2 regions of the Ruegeria sp. CL6 genome follow, and region 2 is predicted to be linked to the other one. Evidence: riboswitches for the same ligand, from Rfam matches in the RefSeq annotation. Region 2 holds a riboswitch; the other holds the start of a gene.

Region 1 (7,465 bases), on a different contig from region 2:
CGTCCAGATAGTCCAACTCCCCGCCAATCGGCACACCCTGCGCTAGCGAGGTCAGGCGGACCTGCCCCTCTAGCTGATCGGCGATGTAGTGTGCTGTGGTCTGGCCATCGACGGTGGCGTTCAACGCTAGGATGACCTCGGTAACTCCTTCAGCCATCACCCGGTCCTTGAGGCGGGGGATGCGCAGTTCGTCCGGGCCGACGCCGTCCAGTGCCGATAGCGTGCCGCCCAGAACATGATAGCGGCCTTTGAACACGCCCGCACGCTCCATCGCCCAAAGGTCAGCGACGTCCTCGACCACGCACAGCTCACCAGTCGCGCGGACCTCGCTGTTGCAGATATCGCAGATATCGGTCGTCCCCACGTTGCCACAGTTCAGACATTCGCGGGCGGTGATGGCGACCTGCTGCATGGCATCGGATAGGGGGGTCAGCAGCAGGGCGCGCTTGCGGATCAGGTGCAGCACAGCGCGGCGGGCCGAGCGCGGGCCCAACCCTGGCAGCTTGGCCAACAGGTCGATCAGGTTGTCGATGTCGCTGTTCGAGCTCACTGCGCGCGCTCCTGCAAATGAGCCGGGCAGTGGCGCCCGGCCTGTGTTTCATCAGGAGTGTCTATCAGAACGGCAGCTTGATGTCTGCGGGCAGGCCCATGCTTTCGGTGAGCTTTGCCATTTCTTCCTGCGACCGCTCTGCCGCTTTGGTCTGCGCATCCTTAATGGCGGCAAGGATCAGGTCTTCGACCACTTCCTTGTCGTCGCCGTTGAAGATCGATGGGTCGATGTCCAGACCTTTCAGTTCGCCTTTTGCAGTGGCGGTGGCCTTGACCAGCCCGGCACCGGATTCGCCAACAACCATGATGGTGTTCAGTTCTTCCTGCATGTCGGTCATCTTGGTCTGCAAATCCTGTGCGGATTTCATCATCTTGGCCATGTCGCCCAGACCGCCGAGTCCTTTGAGCATCGTGTTTCTCCTGTAAGTCAGTTTGAAGTCTAAATACGGGCGGCACCCGCGCGGCACAAGGGCCGTAGGTCTCCCGCCCGTCGTCAAGGTCTTTGGCAAGACCTTTCCTCCCGTTGGGCCCGGCAGCGCGGGCCTTGCCCGCGCTGCCGGGCCCAAGTCCGCTCAGGGGTATCGGCGTCAGCCGATGACCCGTGGCGGGCGCGGGAGCATTGCGGGTATTGATTTCGCGAAGGGTTCAATCCTCCTCGAACGGGTCCCATTCGTCTTCGACTTCGGGCAAGGCTTCTGTTTCGACCTTGGCGGCGCGTTCCTCGGGCGTTTCGATCCTTTTGATCCGGGCTTTTGGGAATTGTTCCAGCACCGCCTGAACCAGCGGATGCTGCTCGGCCTGCGCCCGCAGCGCGAGGTCTGCCGCGTCCCTGACCTCGGCGATTGTCGCCGTGTCACCGTCCGATACGACTGATACCGCCCAGCGATTTCCGGTCCAGCGTTGCAACGCCGATCCCAGCCTTTGCGCCAAATCCGTCGGAGCATTGTCGGCCGGAGTGAACTCGATCCGTCCCGGCTGGTACGAAACCAGTCGCACGCCGTTTTCAACCTCGACCAGCAGTTTCACGTCCCGGTTTGTGCGGATCAGTTCGACCACATGTTCAAAGGTCGGATACCGGGCCAAGGCGGTCTGAGTGTCCCGCGCCAAAGCTGCGCTGGGTGCGCCCGCGCCGCCACCTGCTGGCGCCGCGTAAGACCGTGCTGCAGGTGCATGTGCCTGAACGGTGCCGTGCGTCGGCGCTGGCATTCCGCCGCCGGGTCCGCCGTTGGGGGCAGGGGGTGGCGCGTCCTGAAGACGTCTGATCAGATCTTCCGGGGTGGGCAGGTCGGCGACATGGGTCAGCCGGATAATGGCCATTTCCGCCGACATCATCGCATTTGGCGCGGCCGAAACCTCTTCGAGCGCTTTCAACAGCATCTGCCACATCCGGGTCAGGATGCGCATCGGAAGGGCTTCGGCCATCTGAACGCCCCGCGCGCGTTCGTCAGGCGAGACCGTCGGGTCTTCTGCAGCGTCCGGCGTTATCTTGACCACCGAGACCCAATGCGTGATCTCGGCAAGGTCGCGTAGCACGGCCAGTGGGTCGGCACCTTCGGCATATTGGCCGCCCAGCTCCGTCAAAGCTCCGGCGGTATCGCCGCGCAGGATCATGTCCATCAGGTCCAACACTCGCCCGCGATCGGCCAATCCCAGCATGGCCCGCACCTGATCGGCACTGGTTTCCCCGGCACCGTGTGAAATAGCCTGATCCAACAGCGAGGTCGCATCCCGAGCCGATCCTTCCGCCGCGCGGGTGATCAGCGCCAGAGCATCCTCGGCGATCTGAGCGTTCTCGGCAGTTGCGATCTTATTCAGCAGGCCGATCATGTCCTCGGGTTCGATCCGGCGCAGGTCAAAGCGCTGACACCGGGACAGGACCGTCACCGGAACCTTGCGGATCTCGGTGGTGGCGAAGATGAACTTCACGTGCTCGGGCGGTTCTTCAAGGGTCTTGAGCAGAGCGTTGAACGCACTGTTCGACAGCATGTGAACTTCGTCGATGATGTATATCTTGTAGCGTGCACTGGCGGCGCGATATCGGACGCTTTCGATGATCTCGCGAATGTCGTTCACTCCGGTGCGGCTTGCGGCGTCCATCTCCATCACGTCAACGTGGCGGCCTTCCATGATGGCCACGCAGTGTTCGCACTGGCCGCAGGGTTCGATCGTGGCTTTGCCTTCGCCGTCTGGTCCGATGCAGTTCATGCCCTTGGCAATGATCCGCGCCGTTGTGGTTTTGCCGGTGCCGCGAATGCCGGTCATGATGAATGCCTGCGCGATCCGATCGGCCTCGAATGCGTTTTTCAGCGTGCGCACCATCGCGTCCTGGCCCACGAGGTCGGCAAAAGTTTCAGGACGGTATTTACGCGCGAGCACCTGATAGGCGGGGCTTGGAGTTTCGGTCATGTCTGCTCTGTCGGATTCGTATCAGCTTTGCAGCGTAGTGACCCCCGCCGCCTACGTCCACAGCAGGGTGCGATGAATTTCGATTTGGCATGGCAGATCGCAGGAGGTACAGCTTTCGGTAAGTATGTTTGCCCCGTTCGCGGGCTTTCTATGCAGGCTGCGTGGTTTTTTTGGACAAGTTTGAAATCTATCCCGTACCGATTGGTTCCGGCTTGGTGGCCTTGGCTCCGATACCGGGTCGGCATGGGGACTACGCTGGGGATCTGGGAACACTCCTTGAATGGCGGCCAGATCTGGTGATCTCAATGACGACGGACATCGAAATGGCAGATGCCAGGGCGAGCGGGCTGGGACACGATTTGCAGTGCAATTCGGTCAAATGGGTTCACCTGCCGATCGAAGATTTTGGTGCCCCGTCATCAGGGTCGCAAACAGAATGGTCGGAAGTCAGCGCTGCGGCGCTGCGGATACTTTCAGGTGGCGGCAAGGTTCTGGTGCACTGCCGGGGCGGGTGCGGGCGTTCCGGAATGACGGTATTGCGCCTCATGGTGGAAAGCGACGAAACCCCCGAGCAGGCTCTGCGCCGATTGCGGGCCGCAAGGCCATGCGCAGTGGAAACCGCCGCGCAGCTTGCCTGGGCGACGGCACCGGTTCCGCGTGGCGCTTGACGTCACACCCCGAGCTGATGCTGCGCGTCGGACGCTGGTCGCGCCGCAAGTGTTGTCACTTCGAGCATTGCGCACGGCAATTCAGAAACAACTCCGGCTGGCATGAAGGTTGTGTCCTGACCGAACATCAGGTCGGCGTATTCATTTAAGATTGCGGCGGGCGTGTCAGAGCCGATGCCGCAAAACACCCTGATCTGAGCGTGATCCGCGCGAAAACGTGCGGTGCACCCGTCGGCGCAATGAGCCAGCTCGCCGCTGCCCTCCACCTCGAATTCACGGTTGGTCGCAGGCTGCGCGGTCGCCATCGCATCCGCCAATGCGCGCGCCATCTGAGCCAGCGCCGGGCAGGGTCTGCCGGTCCTCTGGCATACCGTTGCCGAAAATTCGTGAGTTTTTGTCTTCCAGATCATACTGCGCCCTCCGCGCGTTGGCCGGGGCATTGGTCAGGAAGGTTCAGCGAACTGAAGACCTGCCCGGACGCCCCGCCCGAGTTTCGGTTTTGGTTCGATGGCAGGTCTCCTGACTTGCGGGTCTTCGCGTTGCCGACCTTCCCAGCCATTTGGCCAGTGGTGTCTCGGCATTGCTCACCGCTTACAGTTGCGGGGGCAGTCGCGGCCTTGGTCCGTTCCGGTTTCTCCGGTTGGGACCGCACCGTGTTCCCTTTTCATCCCGCCCCCAGAGATCGGGAACGAGAACCATCACGCCATCGCTAGCGGGTGAAATCCTTCCGAGTCAAGCGTGCAGTAGAATTCAAACGGACGCATGGTCACTCTTGCGCGCTCTTGACTCTGTGGGTGCAAATGGCCCGATAGGAGAGTGAACCGAACAGTTCAGTAGCTTCGAGAGGGCCCATGTTGGATAACTTGCAGTCGGTGCTGATCGAGGATTTCTTGATTCCCTCTGGCCAGGCAAAATTGTCGGCGCGATTGTATTTGCCGATGACAAAGCCAGAGATTGCCGTTGTCGTGCACGGCGCGACGGGTGTTCCGCGAGATTACTACCAGCACTTCGCTCACTGGCTGGCGGCCGAACAGGGTATCGCCTGTCTGACCTACGACTACAGCGATTTCGGCGATTCCCTGACAGGGCGGAGGCAGGACGCGCAGGCGACAATGGCGGGTTGGGCCTTGAATGACATGCCTGCGGCGCGCGCCGAAATGCGTAGACGGTTCCCTAACGCGCAACAGTGGAGCATCGGTCATTCCCTTGGTGGCATGCTCGGCCCCGTTTCGCCCGATTGTGAACAGATCGACCGTATGATCTGTATTTGTTCGGGTCTGGCGACTTTGTCAGATCACCCGTGGCCCTACCGCGCCTTGGCTTCGATGTTCTGGTACGGCCACGTGCCTCTGGTTGTAAAATCTTTGGGGTACCTTCCGGGCAAGGCCACCGGGTTTGGCGCTGATCTGCCGTCAGGTGTGTATTGGCAGTGGCGCGATTGGTGCACTGCGCCCCAGAATTACCTGCCCGAAATCGGAAAAAGCCTACCGGCTGCGGACTGGTCCAAGCACGGAAAGCCCGTGGAATTGTTTGCGCTTGAAGACGACCAACTGGCGCCGCCAAAGGCCGTGTGGCGTCTGGCCAACCTTTATGGTCCAAGTGCACGTCGGAATCTGTTGTCAGCGCAAGATTTTGGATTGAAACAGATTGGGCATATCGGAATCTTTGCACGCCGAAGCGCCGCCATTTGGCCCCGTTTGATCGCCTGACGCGGTAACAAATATTCGGTTTGGAGAAGTGAGAGGTTGGACATCGACCCAAGCGGGGCTCGTTGTGGCTGCTTCCTTCCGGACCTGACCAGGTTGGCGAGGCGCTCGCCCGCGCCAACCTCTCAGGGGTCGATATAGGCATCTGTCGCGCAAATGACAACCCGTCAGAGTGTCAATCGAATTTGCGTAAACCCACTGTCGTCCTGCTCGATTGGTTTTGGGTCGAATTCGTCCAGTTCGGCCAAGTGTTGCAGGGCTTTGGCCCCGGTTCTCAGGATGGCAAAAGCGCCTGGCACTGGCGCAAGCGTGAACGGAGGTTTGGCGTTGTCCAGCGGATCAGGGTCGGTCACTCCAGACAGGTAATCCCGCAGGGTGCGTTGAATTGGCAAGACCGGCAGGGGAATTTGCGGTGCGCTATCAACAAATGGAAAATGCCCGCCGCCATTTGCCCTGTAGTTGTTCAGGGCAACTACGAAAGACTGCGACTTGCAAATGGGGTGGCCGTCGAACTGCAGGTCGCGAATCCGGCTGTTCAATGGGTTGGTCATGTCGCCGCCCATATCGAAACGGGCAGGGTGGCTGAGGTCGATCTGGTAGGTCAGACCGTGCAGGACATCAAAGTTGTGACCGGCGCGCCCGGGGCTCAATAAGTCTCGCTGGTGGCCCGGCTGCATCTGGTTGAGGACACTGGCCGACATTTCGAGCCATTCCTTCACTTGCTCTGCCGTGACGATGACGGCCATCAATTCGTTCGGAAAAATGCTGAGGTCGTGAACATGGCGCAAGCGGATCTGGCCCGGCGGCACGTCGGTAAAAAAGCGCGGCCCGGCACGGCCCCCGAATTTTGAAGGCGAAACCGCCGATAGGACCGGAAGGCTCTCGAGCGGGGTGCCTTTCAGGTAGGGCCGCAGGGCCGCAGCCTGAGCCGATGCCACCAGCGCAAGCCCACGATCCGCAGCGCAAAAACTGAAGTAGCTGTGCAGATGCCGCCGTGTTTTCCCAACAGGCTGGTCAGATATCTTTCGCGTAGCAGCATGTGCTTCGGCAAACAGGCGTTGAATTTCCGGGTCTTCTACTGGCGGGTTCAGAGGCGCGGTGGGCGATATGGGGCGCAGGTCTGCGCGTTGGCTGGTGACCCTCCATTTTCCGTTTTGTTCCGCGCTGAGGTTCAGGTCAATCACCCCCAGATGCGACCCCGCAGCGCCGGGCATCACGACCGGCTTTCCATGGACGAAACCTTTTTGCCAATCGACATGCTCCAATCCGTCATGCGCAGCCCCGGGAAGCGTCAGATGCGAATGTCCAGCGATGATCGCGTCGATGCCACCCACGGCCGCCAAGGGGATAATGGCGTTTTCGATCAGGGGTTCCGGCGCCGAAGTGCCCAGCCCGGTATGCGCCAGCGCGATTATCAGGTCGCATCCGGCAGACTTTAGCTCTTTCGTTTTGGTTCGTGCGCAAGTCACGATGTCGTCTATGTCCACGACACCTTTCAAATGGTTGGCCTCCCACTTGGCCGTTTGCGGAGGCAGGACAGAAAAGACGCCAATTTTCAAAGGGGCTATCTGCCCGTTTGCGCTGATGGAGCGGTCTAGAATCGCTTGGCTTTGCCAGATCGGAGCCGCGTCCTGCCGGGTGGCATTGCTGCAAAGAACCGGGCACGGTGCCTGCCCCATCACTCGATCCAGGACATCCAGTCCGAACCCGAAATCGTGGTTACCCAATCCAATCGTGTCATATCCGAGCATGTCGAACGCCTGCATCAGGATGTGACGTTCATCTGTTTGCCCAACTGCCCACTCTCCGATCGGAGCACCCTGCAGCGCGTCGCCATTGTCGAATAGCAGAGCCAGGTCTCCGCGCTCCTCGGCCTGCGCCCGCGCCTGTTTGATCAGGCTTGCGGTGCGTGTCAGGCCGATGGAAGGGTCCGGGCTGTCGCTGTAGTAATCAAACCCGGTCATATTCATATGCAGGTCTGTCGTGGCCAGAATTCGGACCCGCGCTTTCGTCAAAGAGGAAGAAGGTTTCAAAACTCTACTTTTGGCAGTTTTTTTATTAATCAATTTCAACAAAAAGAGTATTCAGCGCAAAGATCAAGATGAGCCGCGGGTATTTAACGCCGCGGGTTCTTTT
Region 2 (7,465 bases):
TCGTCCCTCACGACCACGTCGTTTACATTCGAGCGCGTGTAATCCTGACTAACCTGCACGGTCCAGTTGATGATCGGCCGCAGCGCAGACAGGGCAATGGCCACATCTTCGTCCGCTGCACGCAACAGCGCCCGGTTCTGCTCAAGCAGCCCGCTTGTGTTGTACGCGCCAATGAAAGCATCGGTCAGGTTGTCGGCCCAAGCCGCCCGCCCCGGAACAACGCTGAGTGCGATACCAGCCGTCAACGCCAAAGCCTTGACCAGCTTACCTCCCGACTTAGAACTCATTACGAAATCCTCTCAAATCAAAATTACGCAGCCCTACGTGTAGTTTGCGCCTTTGTTTTCAACTAATCAAGGCGGCAGAATAATCTGTCTGCAAATTATAGCGAAAATGCACGTTCCGCGGAAAATGCCTGCAGTATCGGCGCGTTGGCGTTAAACGCATGGCGCCAAGTCACGCGACCACCGGATTTATGACCGATCCGCACAGTCCCCAGCTCACCCTCCATGAAAAGGCAAGCGATGCGCCCATGCTCTTTAAGCTGGTCAATCAGTGCATCTGGCACTTGCTCTACACCGCCTTGGACCATGATCACGTCATAAGGGCCATGTTCGGTCGCGCCTTGCTCAAGGGGACCGACATGCACGATAGCGTTGTCCGCGTCCGCTTCCATAAGGAGCGTTTGGGATTCTGCTGCCAGATCCTCATCCTCCTCGACAGCCACGACCAACTGAGCCATGCGCGCCGCTACGGCGGTCGAGTAGCCGATCGCCGACCCCACGTCGAGAACCACTTCTTCGTTTGAAATATTAAGCGCGTCCAACATCTTAGCCAGAGTGCGAGGCTCCAGCATGCTACGCCCGCCACCAAGGTCGATCAATCCCTCGACATATGCGGCCTCTCGCTGGGCATCCGGTACAAAGTTTTCCCTTTTCACGTTCAACATCGCGTCGATGATGGGGAACTTCGTTACATCGGAAGGCCGGATTTGCGTATCAACCATCGTGCGGCGCCGGGCTGCGAAATCTGTCATTGGATCGCTCTTACTATTCCCTTGGATTACCGGCTTTTGCCATATCGCGGCTGAACCGGCAACGGCCAGACGACGAAACTTTTGCCGCAGAACAGGAAATCTTTGCAATGAGCTAAGGATGCTGGCGCTCAAGGCGTGGAATTTTGAGTGCAACCCTCTGGACGCCCCAGACGAAAGCTGTTAAAACGCCTGTCACACCACGGCAAGTATTTGATTTTACTTGAAAAGGCGAGTTGGCGGAGTGGTGACGCAGCGGATTGCAAATCCGTGTACACCGGTTCGATTCCGGTACTCGCCTCCATCTCCTCAATATGACCACAAAATTCCCGCGCCGCGCCGAATTGCGTCATTCGGCCCCACGACCCGTCGGGACTACCTCATAGCCGGGTTCTTCCGGCTCATCGTCTTCCATTTCAACGGGAAACCCGGGGGCGGTGATGTCTAGACCCGTCGCGTCCTCAAGACGGCGAATAATGTTGGGAGAGAGCTCTCGGTCGCCGTAACGCGCTATTCCATCGTCAAAAATGCGCATCATCAGCGGGTTCATTTCCAGCGGGACACCCGCGCGGTCTGCGACCTCTTGAAACAGGCCAATGTCCTTTTTCACAAGATCCATGGTGAACGAAATATCCCTTGAACCGTTCAGGATGACCTGGCTTTCGGTCTCATGAACGAATGAGGTCCCCGAGGAGATCTTGATCGCTTCGTATGTCGTATTCAGGTCCATCCCCGCAGCCTTGGCCGTTACCAACGCTTCGGCGCAGGTAATCAGATTCGCCGTTGCAAGGTAATTTGTCAGGACTTTCAACACTGACGCGGACCCCAGATCCCCGGTATGTAGAATACGCCTGCCCATTGTTGTCAGGAACGGCAATATGCGCTCGAAAGTCTGTCGGTCACATCCCGCGAAGATCGAGATATTGCCCGTTGCCGCGCGATGACACCCACCTGAGACCGGGCAATCAACGGCAGCCCCTCCGCGGTCCATGACCAGTGCGCCCAGACGCTTTACCTCGGCTTCGTCTGTCGTGGACATCTCCATCCATATCTTTCCCGGCCTAACCTCGGGCAACATGTCCTGCATCACAGCGTCCGAAGCGGCAGGAGACGGCAGACACGTGATCACGGCATCGCAATCGCGCATCATTTGCGCCGGGCCTTCGGCGGCCTGCGCGCCTTTGGCGACAAATTCGGAAACCAGATCCGAGCTTAGGTCATGGACGACCAGATCAACGCCGTTTCGCAAAAGCGAGCCTGATAGCTTCGCGCCGACATTGCCCAATCCGATAAAGCCCACTTTCATAGCGATTCCTCCCGATAGATTCACCCCGACTATCCTTGTTGCGAAACACGAACTGAAACGAATAATAATCGGCTTTATGACATGAATTTTTTGGTGATAAATGGATCGTGTTCCCAACCTCGTATGGCTGCGCAGCTTTGAATCCGCGGCACGGCACTTGAATTTCACGACAACGGCGCGTGAACTTGGGCTGACCCAGACCGCCGTATCGCTGCATATCCGGTCTCTGGAAGCTGAGCTGGGCCAGCAACTGTTCACCAGAAAAGCGCGGCGGCTGGACCTGACCGAACTGGGCCAGTCCTATTCTCTGACTGTCAGACGTGCGCTGGCCGATATCTCGCTGTCTACCAACAGTCTGTTCGGTCCAACATCGCGCCAGACATTGACGGTAAGGGCTGCGATCTCAACGGCGACATATTGGATCGCCGCCGAGTTGCCAGATTTCTGCGCACGGCACTCAGGTACTCCTGTCCGCCTTGTGTCACATATCTGGAATGACAACCTCGCTCCTGATGACGTGGATGTTGAAATCAGGTTGGGATACGGGGACTGGCCGGGTGTGACATCGGAAAAGCTGACCGAGGAAAGGCTGGTTCCCGTAAAGCGCGCAGGCGGGGCGCTGTCAAAGCTGAAAGACCTGCAATCCGGCCCCCTGATCCACATCCTTGGATACGAGGACAATTGGGCACGTTATTTTGAAGCGACCGGGCTGGCGCATCCCAGCATGCCGCCGCTGTATTCTGCCGACACCTCTGTCGCCGCGCTGCAACTGGTGATGGCCGGAGCGGGTTATGCGACGATATTGGAGCGTTTTGCCAGAAACGCCATTGCCCAGGGCGCGCCCATTGAACTGGCCGGACCCGCGATTCCCTTTGCGCAATCGCACTACCTGATCTGCGGGCCAGAAGAACCTCATCCCTCGGCGGCGGTCGGGCTGTTTCGTGCCTGGCTGCGTGAAAGGGTGGCAGAACATGCCGCTGACTGACATTGGCTGGTCGCTTTTCTAACCTAGAGGATTTCATACCGTCCGCCACGCTTGACAAGCCCCCCACCCGTGCCGCATGTCCGATCCGTTGGTGTCCTCGATAGAGGATGAAAAGGGAATGTGTCAGCGGATCTTCCGTAAAACACAGCCGCCCCCGCGACCGTGACCGGAGAGGGTGCCCAAAGCCACTGGCCGAAAGGCCGGGAAGGCGGGACATCCGACAGAGGCCCGCCTCTGACATCCGCAAGCCGGGAGACCTGCCAGCACCCGAAGATGTAACCGGACGGGGTGTTCCGGTGTCGGGCCCATGTCGCAACACGTGGCCCGCATGAGACCCCGTCCCCCACAAAGAGGATTTGGGGGGATGAGAGACATGACCGAGACCGCTCCGGTCGAACTGCTGGTCTGCACCACCTGCCGACGGGGTCTGCCTGTCGAGGATGACGCGCAGCGGCCTGGCGCTTTGCTGCACAAAGCTCTTGAGCAAGCCGAACTGCCAGAGGGCGTGACCCTGAAAGCGGTGGAGTGCCTGTCGAATTGCGATCAGGGATGCTCGATCGTTTTGCGCGGCGGGCCGGATCGCTGGACGTTCGTGTATGAACACCTCAATGAAAGCGATCACGTCGAAACCATCGTCGAAGGCGCGACCAAGTACCTTGCGACCGAAGACGGCCTGGTCAAATGGCGCGAGCGCCCTGAACATTTCCGCAAAAACTGCGCAGCCCGCATTCCCCCGATTGGAGCCCTGAAATGAGCAATCTTGAGAAACTTCCTGTCACCGTGATCACCGGCTTTCTGGGCTCGGGCAAGACCACGTTGGTGCGTCATCTGATGCAGAACCCACAGGGCAAGCGTCTGGCCATCGTGGTCAACGAATTCGGCGATGTGGGTGTGGATGGAGACATCCTGAAGTCCTGCGCTATTCCTGATTGTCCGGCGGAAAACATCATGGAACTGGCGAACGGCTGCATTTGCTGCACCGTGGCCGATGATTTCATCCCCACGATCGAGGCGCTGATGGCGCTTGAGCCGCGTCCAGATCACATCCTGATCGAAACATCCGGTTTGGCGCTGCCGAAGCCGCTGCTGAAGGCGTTCGACTGGCCCGATCTCCGCTCGAAAATCACTGTCGATGGCGTGATCGCTCTGGCCGATGCCGAGGCCGTCGCCGCCGGTCGCTTTGCCCCCAATGTCGAGGCGGTGGATGCCCAGCGCATGGCCGACGATTCCATCGACCACGAAACGCCTCTGTCCGAGGTGTTCGAGGATCAGATTTCCTGCGCCGATATCATCCTGCTGACCAAGCCCGATCTGGCCGGTCCCGAGGGCGTCGCCAAAGCCAAAGAGATCATCGCAGCCGAAGCCCCGCGCCCTCTGCCCGTGGTTGAGGTCGCCGAAGGCGTGGTGGACGTGCGCGTCGTGTTGGGCCTTGAGGCCGCCGCCGAGGATGACATGGACGCCCGCCCCAGCCATCATGACGGCCACCACGATCACGAGCATGACGATTTTGAAAGCATCATCGTCGAACTGCCCGAGCAAACCGACCCCCTCGATCTGGTTGCCAAGATCGAACGACTGGCCAAGGAACTGAATATCCTGCGCGTCAAAGGCTATGCGGCCGTTCAGGGCAAACCGATGCGCCTGCTGGTTCAGGCCGTGGGTGCGCGCGTGCGTCATCAGTATGACCGCCCGTGGGAACCCGGCGAGGATCGCTGCTCACGTCTGGTGGTGATCGCCGAACATGACGACATCAAAGAGGCTGAAATCCGCGATATCCTCGTGGGGGTCACCGAGGCCGCCGAGTAAGCACAGGGTAAACCATGCACGTCGTCTTCCGCGAAAGCCACGGGCTCGAGGAATCCGAGACCCCGACCGATCTGGGCCAGAGCCCGGCGGATTTGGTGGTGCTGTCCTTCTCGGACAGCGACCTCGGCGCTTTCGCGGCGGGCTGGCATCGCGGTGGCGGGCCGGAAGGTCGGATGCCGACCCTGCGGCTGGCTAATCTGACGGCGCTGAAACATCCCCTCTCGGTGGATACCTATGTCGAGCAGACGCTTGATGGTGCAAAGGGCATCCTGATCCGTCTGATCGGCGGAGTGCCTTATTGGGCCTACGGGTTGCAACAGGTTCTGGCGCTGGCGCAGGCCAAGGGGATCGCCGTGGCCGTCCTGCCCGCTGACGGGCGCGAGGATACAAGGCTGGACGACTATTCCACCCTGCCCGTTTCGACCCTGCGCCGGTTGGCGCATCTGTGCGATACGGGCGGCGAAGTTGCAGCTCAGGCTGCCTTGGCGCAAATGGCGCTGGCTGCGGGGCTTTATGCCGGGCCGGTAATGGGTGCCAAAACCCTGCCCGAATGTGGCGCATGGTGCCCGGATCGGGGCGTGATCCCGGTAGAAAAGGCGTTCACTGGTGATGCAAAACGTATCCCCGTCACGTTCTATCGCGCCTATCTGACCTCGGCCGATACTGCACCGGTGGCCGCGCTGATCCGCAGCCTCCGTGCGCGGGGATTGGACGCCGTGGGCCTGTTCGCCCCCTCGCTGAAAGCCCCGGCCGCCGCTGACTGGCTGCGTGAAAACATCTCAGCGCTGAACCCGTCGGCTATCATCAACGCCACCTCATTCTCTGGCAAAGGCGCGTCGGGTACGTCCCCCTTGGACGCCGCGAATGTCCCGGTGTTTCAGGTCGCACTGGCCACCTCGCGCCGCAAAGCCTGGGCCGAGGCGGAGCGCGGTCTGTCCCCCGCCGACCTCGCCATGCATGTGGTGCTGCCCGAAGTGGATGGGCGGATCAACGCGGGCATTGCGTCCTTTAAGGAACCAGGCAAACGCGATCCCGATCTCGAATATTCCCGTTTCGCGCACCGGGCCGAAAGTGAGCGGATCGAGGCGATCATCGACCATGTCACCGGCTGGCTGAACCTGCAGGACAAACCCAAGGCCGATCAGGTGCCTGCGCTGGTGCTGTCTACCTATCCCGGCAAGGACTGGCAGATGGCCCATGCGGTTGGTCTGGACGCACTCGCCTCGGCCGAGGCAATGCTGTCTGATTTACAGGCCGAGGGCTATGATACCGCCCCCGCCGAACCAATCTCTGAGGCGCTGTTGGACGCGCGTATTTCGTGGCCGCTGACCGAGTATCAAGCCGCGCTGGCGGACCTGTCCGAACAACTGCGCACTGACCTGCAAACGGTTTGGGGCACGCCCGAGGATGATCCCGCATTCGCCGATGGAGCCTTCCATTTCACCGCGCTGCGCCGGGGCAAGGCTCTGATCGCGCTGCAACCCGAACGCGGAACGCCCGAACTGCGCGATGACGACTACCACGACCTGTCGCGCACCCCGCGCCACAGCTATGTTGCCTTCTACCTGTGGCTGCGCAAAAGCCTGCGCGCCGATGCGCTGATCCATATCGGCGCGCACGGCACGCTGGAATGGCTGCCGGGCAAATCCGTCGCGCTGTCTGCCGATTGCTGGCCCGAGGCGCTGATCCGCGACCTGCCCGTGATCTACCCCTTCATCGTCAATGACCCGGGCGAAGCAGCTCAGGCCAAACGCCGCATCGGAGCCGTCACACTGGGTCATATCCCGCCCGCGCTGAAGGAAAGCGGCACGCCGGATCGGATGGTTCGGCTGGAATCGCTGCTGGACGAATTCTCGAACGCCGATGGTTTGGACCCCAAGCGCCGTGACCGGCTGCAAGAGGATATCCGCGATGAAGCGCAGGCCATCGGGCTGGAAAGCGATCTGGGTCTGGATCAGGCCACCTGCACCGCCGAGGCGATCACCCGCATCGACCGCTTTGTCTGTGACATCAAGGAAAGCCAGTTCGGGGACGGCCTGCACATCTTTGGCCGTGTGCCCGACGTCACCGGCAATTTCGACCCCGCGCCCTCGGCCCATGCTGAACGCAGCGCTTTGATCGACGCGCTGGCCGGGAAACGGATCGAGGCCGGGCCGTCCGGCTCGCCCTATCGCGGGCGCTCGGACGTGCTGCCGACGGGCCGTAACCTCTATACCACCGACCCGCGTTCGGTCCCGACCCGCGCCGCTTATACGCAGGGCGTGAAACTGGCCGAGGAACTGGTGCGGCGGCACCTGCAAGAAGAAGGCGACTATCCCAAAGGGCTGATCGTTGA

The links. Region 2 has a riboswitch for cobalamin ahead of ACR0LH_RS03410 (DUF1636 domain-containing protein). Riboswitches for the same ligand answer to the same signal wherever they lie in the genome.
Region 1: linked by a shared signal. The riboswitch ahead of ACR0LH_RS17065 (hypothetical protein) and the one ahead of ACR0LH_RS03410 (DUF1636 domain-containing protein) in region 2 are both predicted to bind cobalamin.

The regions. Positions count from the first base shown of each region.
Region 1 is NZ_JBQFPR010000006.1:160,978-168,442, forward strand. It holds gene recR (recombination mediator RecR) at 1-550, opposite strand, end outside; gene ACR0LH_RS17050 (YbaB/EbfC family nucleoid-associated protein) at 615-959, opposite strand; gene ACR0LH_RS17055 (DNA polymerase III subunit gamma/tau) at 1,195-2,955, opposite strand; gene ACR0LH_RS17060 (protein-tyrosine phosphatase family protein) at 3,126-3,623, shown strand; gene ACR0LH_RS17065 (hypothetical protein) at 3,626-3,952, opposite strand; cobalamin riboswitch at 4,116-4,338, opposite strand; gene ACR0LH_RS17070 (alpha/beta hydrolase family protein) at 4,475-5,332, shown strand; RNA gene ffs (signal recognition particle sRNA small type) at 5,359-5,457, opposite strand; gene ACR0LH_RS17080 (bifunctional 2',3'-cyclic-nucleotide 2'-phosphodiesterase/3'-nucleotidase) at 5,497-7,404, opposite strand.
Region 2 is NZ_JBQFPR010000001.1:679,370-686,834, forward strand. It holds gene ACR0LH_RS03385 (TolC family outer membrane protein) at 1-287, opposite strand, end outside; gene ACR0LH_RS03390 (protein-L-isoaspartate O-methyltransferase family protein) at 383-1,036, opposite strand; tRNA gene ACR0LH_RS03395 (tRNA-Cys) at 1,264-1,337, shown strand; gene ACR0LH_RS03400 (NAD(P)-dependent oxidoreductase) at 1,383-2,339, opposite strand; gene ACR0LH_RS03405 (LysR substrate-binding domain-containing protein) at 2,440-3,324, shown strand; cobalamin riboswitch at 3,397-3,603, shown strand; gene ACR0LH_RS03410 (DUF1636 domain-containing protein) at 3,698-4,078, shown strand; gene cobW (cobalamin biosynthesis protein CobW) at 4,075-5,130, shown strand; gene cobN (cobaltochelatase subunit CobN) at 5,145-7,465, shown strand, end outside.